DNA from 3 places in the Paenibacillus sp. FSL H7-0323 genome. Region 1 is predicted to be linked to each of the others. Evidence: riboswitches for the same ligand, from Rfam matches in the RefSeq annotation. Region 1 holds a riboswitch; each other region holds the start of a gene.
The links. A riboswitch is a leader RNA that binds a small molecule or an ion and turns the genes downstream of it on or off. The one in region 1 is predicted to bind cyclic di-GMP.

Region 1 (3,121 bases):
AGGGGTGCTGGTGAGCTGGTGGATTCTGCCTGTCTATTTAGCCATTGCAGTTCTTTTTCTTCATGCACATGCCCGAATTCATAGGCGATAGTCTTGGTGTATGCCTGACGCATACGTTGCACGGCATCCCATCCGGTATGCACATCATTCGGCGCATTTTCCCATATAAGCGTGGCAGGCAGTGCGATCAGGTCTTCGCGGGTCAGCCCATAGGTTTCAAGTTCAAGATATTTTGCCATGGGATTCTGATCGCGTACCAGCGGATCAATTTCAGCGGCCATATGGCCATATATACGAATATTGGCGATTAGCTTGGAAGCTCTTACTGCTTTTCTAAGCCATTCGGTGTCTCCCGAGATGCGCGGCTGAGGAGCCGGTTCGCTATCCGGAGTTAGGGGAGGAGGTCCCGAATTTGTAAAAAGCTCGCGATAATTATTTTCTACGGTGGAGGGATCTTTCACAAACTGTTCATATCTTTCTTGAATGTAGCCTAAATTGGGTCCGTAATACTTACTCCAAATGGATTCGTTATAGGGCTCTTTGGCTGCCATGAATACATCCTCCTTAACGGATGAACTCCATACGTGACATTTTGTGTCAACGCTTACTGGAGCTGTGATGATTGCGGTTTCATTTCTCATCTTATTGTGCTACTTTCGGCCACTGTAATCAATTCATTCTTTCGTCCAATACGTTCGCAAAATGGTATGGGTTAGCTTGTTCTAATGAAAAGAAGGGTGTTTCTTCTCATTACCCATTCTAAAGGCCTATTAAAATGATTCTATTATCCTTATTTTTAACTATTAGGTCAGTAAATATTTATTTTGCTAGTACAATTTATTTTATGTAACGGACGAGTATCGTGATAATCGGACAAGATCTTTGAAAAAAAATCTTTTATTTTTCGTTTTTAAAATAGAAAGTAACCAGGAATCGACACACTTTTCCGCTTTCTTTTTGTATAATGTTATTGCAGATAGTAATTTTATAGTTTTTTAAGTAGATCCTTTCGTGAAAAGGGTCCAGTAAAAGGTAAACTTGCCGAAAGGCAGGGGCACAAAGTCGCGGGTCTAAGGTAGAGATACTATGACAGCCGGATTGCCTGGGGACGTAAAATCTTAGGGGGAGATTTTTTGGAAAAGTCCAACCAGGGTAGCAACAGAGAACAGCAGTTTATTGATCTGGATCAAGAGTGGGTACATTTATTATTAGCAGCTAAGAAGGCTGGCATTAAGGCAGATGAAATCCGCCAGTTCTTTCATGAGAAAACTGTGCAGATCGTGCAGTAATACATTAGAGGGGTTACATATCGAAAAAGGGCACAGCGGTTCTTCGCTGTGTCCTTTTTCGATATGATTTAGTAGAAGAGAGGATCGTACCAGATTAGTAGGAAGTATTAATCCTTTTGATCGAGCTTCCATTTCTGATAGTCCAGAAATTCTTTGAATTCGCGTTTGCTAATGCCTGAGTCCATAGCTTCCTGCACCAATCGGAACCATTCCGAATCTAAATGTGATTCCTCTGCATCATTGGGTTCTCCATAGAGTAGGGCATGAATGGATACCTGAAGCGCGTCAGCGATTTTTTCGATAAACTGGATGGATGGATTGGATTGGATGTTTCTCTCCACGTTGCTAAGATACGACTTAGCCACATCTGCTCTGTCCGCAAGCTCAGATAGGGAGAAACCCTTGTCTAGGCGGAGCTGCTGGATACGTTGGCCCATATTCTGTGGCACTATGCTGACGCCCCTCCGTAATTTTTGTTATTAGTATAGCAAATATCAATAAATCGGACAAAGTTTATTGTAAAGAGAAGAGCAGCAATCTGCTTATCCGTGGCCGGATTCAGGATCTGCTGCTCTTCGAGTATTTTATTAAATTACTTTATTGATCTTAGTAGTCTTTTTTCGCACCTTGTTTAGCTACGAAATCCCAAGTCAGTGTTAAGCTATCGCCTTGGAAAATATTTTGATCTTGGTTATTTTCCACAAATTCGAATTGGACGGAGAAGCTGTCGTTGGTACCGGCTTTAATACCGGATGCTTCGGTAAAGAGTTGATCCCAACCTGTATTTTTTACGAGATCCGGATGCTGACTTTTTAAAGCAGCAAGTGTAGTCTCATAAACTACATTTTCAGGAGAGACGATAGGTACTCCTTTATCATTATTTCTAAGGAATTTAACTTTAATGAACTCGGCTAAATCCAGGTAGTTATCTCCTTTAGCATCCGTGATTTGAGTCGATGTATTCAGAATAATAGATCCGATATCGAGCGAACCATCGTTTTTCAATTTGAAGGATTTAGTTACAGTATCACCTGGTTTCAGGTTAGGAATATTAACGATGACAGAAGGGTCGGAGTTCAGATCGAGCGTGCCCGCTGCGAATGTAGCTGTGCTTTGCGCAGTGTCGCTAAAGTATGCGAAGGTTCCTCCGCCGATTAATGATAAACCCAGTGCTGCAGATGCTACGCCAAGACCCAATGTTTTCTTGATACCCATAATAAAATTCCTCCTCAAATTTGTGTTTGAATTTTTTATAAAATTTATATATTGTATCTTCCGGTTCGTAAGCGGAAGTGGACAATCAACTTAGGGCTGTGTTTCTGTTGGGGGCGGTGAGGCTGGCAGTAGGGCAGCATTTTTCTTTTCTAATGCAGCTACAGCCTTCCAAGAGGTATACAGAGCATAGAGCAGAAGCATCAAGCCAGGCACGATCATGAGGACTACACTTCCAGCTTTGGAAACCGCGAAATTCATAGCGTAACCGACATAGGGTACAGTGACCCCGGTATACTGAGCTACAACATTCACAGAACTGGTAGGGTTCATGTCGGGCGCGTCGTTGTTATCGCCTTTAGTGCGATAAACAGCTTCACCAGTAGCGTTATTGACGGTCGCTTCTACAATCCGGTGAGTAATGAGCAGATTATCTTCATTCCTAAAGGTGATGACATCGCCTGGTTTGAAACGATTCATATCCCCTCCGGGTTTTAATGCGACAATTGAGCCTGTCTGAATTCCTGGTTCCATCGATCCTGAGAGTACGGTTTTGATCTCATATCCGAAGAAAGCAGGTTCACCGCCGGAGGCCTTGGATAACACTACGGCTGCCACCA
Region 2 (3,121 bases), 120 kb from region 1:
TCTTCTGCAAGAACTATAGTGCCAATTACGGATGATGGCGTTGGTGTCGGGAACACCGAAGTCTCTGGTGTCGACGTTGGTGTTGGTGTTGGTGTTGGTGTTGGTGTTGGTGTTGGTGTTGGTGTTGGTGTTACCTCTGGTGTTACCGTTGGTGTTGGTGTTACCTCTGGTGTTACCGTCGGTGTTGGTGTTGCCTCAGGTGTTACCGTCGGTGTCGGTGTTGCCTCAGGCGTTACCGTCGGTGTTGGTGTTGCCTCAGGCGTTACCGTCGGCGATGGCGTTGGCGTCGGCGTTGCCTCAGGTGTTACCGTCGGCGTTGGCGTCGGTGTTGGCGTCACTGTCGGCGTTGGTGTCGGTGTTGGCGTCACTGTCGGCGTTGGTGTCGGTGTTGGCGTTGGCGTTGGTGTCACTGTCGGCGTTGGTGTCGGTGTCACTGTCGGCGTTGGTGTCGGCGTTGGTGTCACTGTCGGCGTCGGCGTTGGTGTCACTGTCGGCGTCGGCGTTGGTGTCACTGTCGGCGTCGGCGTTGGTGTCACTGTCGGCGTCGGCGTTGGTGTCACTGTCGGCGTCGGCGTTGGTGTCACTGTCGGCGTCGGTGTTGGCGTTGGTGTTGGCGTCGGCGTTGGTGTCACTGTCGGCGTCGGCGTTGGTGTCACTGTCGGCGTCGGCGTTGGTGTTGGTGTCACTGTCGGCGTTGGTGTCGGTGTTGGTGTCGGTGTTGGCGTCACTGTCGGCGTTGGTGTCGGTGTTGGCGTCACTGTCGGCGTTGGTGTCACTGTTGGCGTCGGTGTCACTGTCGGCGTTGGCGTCGGCGTTGGCGTCGGCGTCGGTGTTGGTGTTGGTGTCGGTGTTGGCGTCACTGTCGGCGTTGGTGTCGGTGTTGGCGTCACTGTCGGCGTTGGTGTCGGTGTTGGCGTCACTGTCGGCGTTGGTGTCGGCGTCGGCGTTGGTGTCACTGTCGGCGTCGGACATGGTGTTGGCGTCGGTGTCGGCGTTGGTGTCACTGTCGGCGTCGGCGTTGGTGTCACTGTTGGTGTCGGCGTCACTGTCGGCGTTGGTGTCGGCGTCGGTGTTGGCGTCACTGTCGGCGTTGGTGTCGGCGTTGGTGTCGGCGTTGGTCCGGGTTCATCACCATCGTATGGATAGTGGTGAAATTCACCACCACCAGTACCTTTGAGTGAAGCCGCCACTAAAGTACCGTTAATCTGACCATTAATAAAATCAACATGAGCATAGGGGGCAAGTATGCTTCCCATTACACCTATGCCTGCCATATCAAGATACGCAGCTTGGCTAAAGTTAAGCAAAATTTTCTTGCTGTTCAACACGTTATTAGGTAGAAATCCGAAGTTTTTCATTTTTACGTTAGAACCATCAATATTAATAATTGCAGTAGATCCTGAAGGAACATTTATTGTAATTCCGTAGGTATTAGAGACGTTATCTCCTGAAACATTAAAAACATTGACCGCAGGATCTGTACCTGTCAAGGTAAGGCTGCCATATTGGTACACTGTTGTTCCATTCGCCGGCAATGCTGCAAGTTCTGCTGATTTGTCCTTCAAAGACTGACCTACGGCTGAAAAGTCAATCGTACTCCCCTGTCTTTTTGTACCACCCTTGAGGAGCGTTACATTCCCTGAAAAATCTCCCCCGTGCACGATATTCCCATAAACAGTACCTCCGTTGAAAGTAAGATTCCCTCCAACAACAAGTGTGTCAGTCAGGGAAACCTCTGCAGCGGTCAACCTATCTCCAACACTATAGTTGGTTAAGTTAACGTTACCTCCAGCAGCAAACCTTCCTTCCGTATCCGAAACTGTTGTTATATCCCCTAGAATAAACACGTTGTAGACCGCTGCAATTCCCAATGTAGAAGAACTACTAGCTCCAGCAACTCCAGCTCCCAATGAGGAAAGCCCACTACCTACCGTCAAAATCCCAGCTAATACAAGCGAGAGTAACGGTTTTATTCTTCTTTTCAAATGGCACACCTCCTAAAACTATGATTTATATTAATCAGAATAATTACCAGAAACTCTAAAGGACCTAACAACAAAAAAGACCGCCAAAAAGAAGTGAAATTCCCTTCTCATGGCAGTCGGACGGTCATTGTGCCTTTAAGACACTTTAGACTCCTGGACTTTGCGTCCCGCCCTTTCAGACGGTTTGCTATTATCATGACTATATATATGTATTACACTGCAAGTCCAGAACTGGTAGCTGAAGCATTCTATCCAATAACAGTCTATGACTTTTAATACTTTTGAATTAATAACAGTTTAGCTCCCGACACCCACAATTGTCAATCAATTCCTTTCGATAATTCCCCGCATTAGTACCACACAAAAAAAGCGCCTAAAGGCGCTTCGCATAAGGTTTTTCATTAAATTTTAAAGTAACTGTATATAGCCCAATATGGATATCCATAAGGGAACACTCAGAATTAAACCAAAAAACAATCCACGCTGGAGGCTGCCCTCTTTTTCCATCATAATTCTCCTTTATGTGCGTTAGATACATTAATTTTTATTATTACAATTTTAATATAATTTATTCTTCGTTATTTAGTTGTGAATTTAATCACATTGGATAAGCTGTTTAGAAATACCATTGATTATTTTTGGAATATCGGGGTAGAATACGAATATACGTTCCTATTAGAGGTGATGAGATTCATGCATAGAGCAGAAAGCAGGGACAACATGCTGGTGAAATCTTATTTATTGCTTCCGATGATTTTATCAGCTTTCGAACGGGACTCCGCCATTTTATCTACACACTTACGAACACCCGCCCCTTATCTGGAGGTGCTTGGAACAGCTGCTGCAGTAGCTACAACAGATCTAAGGGATGTTCGTGCAGAAATGAGAAGACGGGGAATCAAGGTGTATGAGCAAAACAGACTTAATACTGGAATTGAAGCCAAGTATATATGTCGTGGCTATCATGAACGAATGCTGCTGTTGAATGACATTGTTGCGGCTCAGGCTGCCATCCATATGCGCAGATACCTAGGGCTGGATATTTCATCTTTTAAGAGTTACGAAGAACAGTACCAGATTAAGTAAAGCTGTATAGAAGCCGCTGCGCTCTCTCCCCCCGATCAATTAGTGAACAA
Region 3 (3,121 bases), 600 kb from region 1:
TTTATCTTCTGTATAAAATCTAAATTCAGCCGCAAAAGGTCTGTTGATATTAGCTTTTGTGAACTTAAATTTTAATCTTTTAAACTTCGTCGGTTCGAATTTAAATTCCAGAAAGTCATTGGTACTAATCGCGGTTCCGCTAGATACAAGTTGGAAGGTCTCTCCTTTACTCGTCTCTGATGCATAGATTTCAAAAGCCTCTGGGAATCCTTTGCGGTTATCTCTAGCCAAAAAAGCTACTCTGTCCAGCACTTCCGCTTGCGCTAGTTCAAACACAACTTCATTCGTGAAGCTTGCATCATTGTTTTTGTTCGTTTCCCAATGCGTAGTGGGCTGGTCATCCAGCATATATTCAGGCTTCGTACCTGGGTAGCTTCCACCGTTCACCGTTACTTTTGATACGTTTGCATTCGGCATTCTATAAGCTTGGCTATAGGCATTTTCATAGGCTGTTCCATACCCTTTTAGCTTCGAAACCTTGGCTGCCGTTGCCTCTACCTGATGGTTCTCCAAAAGGATCTTTGCATTTTCTATCTCTTCTTTAAACTGCGCATACAGTGGATGTGCCTGCACTTCATTCTCTAAAGCTGTTAATTTCTCTGCCGTATCAAAAGCAGCACTAACTTGGCTCAAGGTATCATCTGTAAATAAATTTTTCATTTTAGCAGAAACACTATCCTCTTTATAAAAAGAAAACTCAGCCGCACTCGCCCAATCTTGGTTCGCTTTTTTGAAGACAAATTTAAGTCTCTTAAAAGCCGTAGGTGCGAACTGAATCTCCACTACATCACCGGTTGAGCCTGTATATTCTCCAGAAGACACGAGCGTAAAATCACCCGCATCGGTAGTGGAGCCGTAGATCTCAAATTCTTGAGCAAAACCTTTACCTTTCGCACCGGATTGCCTAGCCGCGTATACCATTCTATTTAATTCAGTGGACTCATTGAAAACAAACACAACCTCATTCGTAAACGTTGAACTATTCGGTTTGCCAGTCTCCCAATGCGTGCTCATATCCCCATCCATAGCCTTAGCTATAGGCGAGCCTGAGTAGTTGCCACCGTTATTTGTGATGGATTTAATATTTGCTGGATTCATTCTAAAAACCTCATTATAGGCATTTAGAGCATCCTTGCCGTACAGCTCAAACGGAATAACCGAAGCGTTGCTTAATAAGTTAACCTTACTTTGCGCCACTGTTTTTGTTACATTTACCTTGCTTACCTCACTTGCTAAAGCATAACCTGCCTCACTTGAAAAACTGGCCAACATGGCCGCCGATGTAGCGATCGCAATCATTTTCTTCATCTCTTCTTACCCCCAGATGTTATATGAATCTCTCCAGTGCCCAAAAATGGGCATAAAAAAAACTACCCCAAAAGAGTAGCTTGATTGCGTATAAAGTCGCCTAAAAATTAAGACTTAATTTTTATTAAACCTTAACAAGCATAAACGCCTTCGGCGTCCTATAAGGACGGTAAGCGTTTAAGCGAGAAATATAAGATATTAAGTATAGGTGTATAACTTATACTTTCTTATATTTTAACAAAAAGCGTTACACACTCTTTGGCAGCTGGCTGACAATAGTTATGATAACCTTAGTCCCTTTAGCTTTGCGTCCCTACATTTCCATAGGTTTGCCTATGAAGTTTCGAATACATTCAAAGAGTAACATAAGCCTAGATCGGATCGCATGATTAATTGGTATGAAATGAGTATAGGTAATTGCAATTAGTTTTTCTTATGTGATAGATATTATTTATCGACTATCCCGGAAGAGAAGGGCATCCTTTAGGACTGTAGGTCTACTTAACTCTCCGATCCAAACAAACCCCGGAACCAATTCCACACATCGCCCGTGACGGGAATTAATCCGAAACCATGTTCGCCAACTGCGATTACACCATATGCCCATTGTCCGATAGCTATGGCACCCCCAGCGATCCTGCCTATCGCTATCGCACCAAACGCCGTATCCCCTATGGCGATGGCCCCCAACGCTTTTTCCGCGATTGCGATCGCTCCTACAGCCACGCCTGCAATCGCAATCGCTCCCACTGCGAAGCCAAGCCAGCTAAGTGCTATTGCTCCGATCGCTAACCACATTCCCAGTGATATTGCTCCTAAGGATAATACGCCCACGCTTATCGCACCTATGGAAATCAATCCGACAGCTACATCTCCAATAGCGATTAATCCAACGGCTGTCTTCACACGGGGTTTACCTCCACGACCATACGCTTGACCTGAGTATCGCCCTAGATTACTGCGAATACTGATGACCGGAAATGAGGGAGAAGGCCATTGATAATCAATCTCTCGTCCATCAAAGCCCCTAGAATCTGCCCAGCGCGTTACAAATTGATGCCATTTCATATCCATCCCGTCCCCCTTTTCAAATTACCTAAATTATACAACCCCGGGGGTTGGCTGTACTCAGACTCTGACCTGAAATTCATCTCATCCTCTGGACGGATATATACTCATTAGGATTACTGTTTGGGAATAGGATCAGGCTTTCCAAATAAATAACCCTGAAACAACTGATAACCACTCTGCTTAAGCCATTCAAAGTCCTCTCTAAACTCCACACCTTCTGCTAAAGGAACGGATTGGATTTCTAAAGCTTTTTCTAAAAATTGCTTTGCTATTTTCTGTTTGTTCAGATCGCTGGACACACCCTGAACATATTTCATATCCAGCTTCATGTAATGGGGTTTAAGCTCCAATAACATCTCGATCGTGCTGAAGCCCTCACCAACATCATCTAAAGCGTATTCAAATCCCCGATCCTTGTAATATGTCAAAATAGCTTTCAAATGAGCGAGATCATCCACTTTCTCCGTCTCAACAACTTCAAAGACAAAAAGAGAAGGATCGACGCCTAATTGATTGGCCAGTTCAACGGTTGATCTTAAGCAGAACTCTGGAGCGTAGATCGACGTTGGGATAAAATTAATAAACGTTTTTTTATTTAAGGGTGCAGCATATTTTACAGCCGTCATTCTACATAACCGGTCTAAAGCATATAAACGCCCACGATTCCGTGCCGCCGCAAAAATCTCATTAGGATAGATAAGAGATCCGTCTTCTTTTTTAAATCTGGATAGGAGCTCGTATG

Region 2: another riboswitch for cyclic di-GMP. It lies ahead of MHH89_RS24495 (choice-of-anchor A family protein); the one in region 1 lies ahead of MHH89_RS23965 (anti-repressor SinI family protein).
Region 3: another riboswitch for cyclic di-GMP. It lies ahead of MHH89_RS21315 (NPCBM/NEW2 domain-containing protein); the one in region 1 lies ahead of MHH89_RS23965 (anti-repressor SinI family protein).

The regions. Positions count from the first base shown of each region.
Region 1 is NZ_JBBODB010000001.1:5,319,663-5,322,783, forward strand. It holds gene MHH89_RS23960 (2-oxoglutarate dehydrogenase E1 component) at 1-551, opposite strand, end outside; cyclic di-GMP riboswitch class I at 1,022-1,106, shown strand; gene MHH89_RS23965 (anti-repressor SinI family protein) at 1,134-1,289, shown strand; gene MHH89_RS23970 (helix-turn-helix domain-containing protein) at 1,397-1,726, opposite strand; gene MHH89_RS23975 (TasA family protein) at 1,896-2,504, opposite strand; gene sipW (signal peptidase I SipW) at 2,595-3,121, opposite strand, start outside.
Region 2 is NZ_JBBODB010000001.1:5,439,722-5,442,842, reverse strand. It holds gene MHH89_RS24495 (choice-of-anchor A family protein) at 1-1,985, opposite strand, end outside; cyclic di-GMP riboswitch class I at 2,094-2,184, opposite strand; gene MHH89_RS24490 (hypothetical protein) at 2,679-3,071, shown strand.
Region 3 is NZ_JBBODB010000001.1:4,722,721-4,725,841, forward strand. It holds gene MHH89_RS21315 (NPCBM/NEW2 domain-containing protein) at 1-1,308, opposite strand, end outside; cyclic di-GMP riboswitch class I at 1,566-1,652, opposite strand; gene MHH89_RS21320 (hypothetical protein) at 1,810-2,376, opposite strand; gene MHH89_RS21325 (EAL domain-containing protein) at 2,493-3,121, opposite strand, start outside.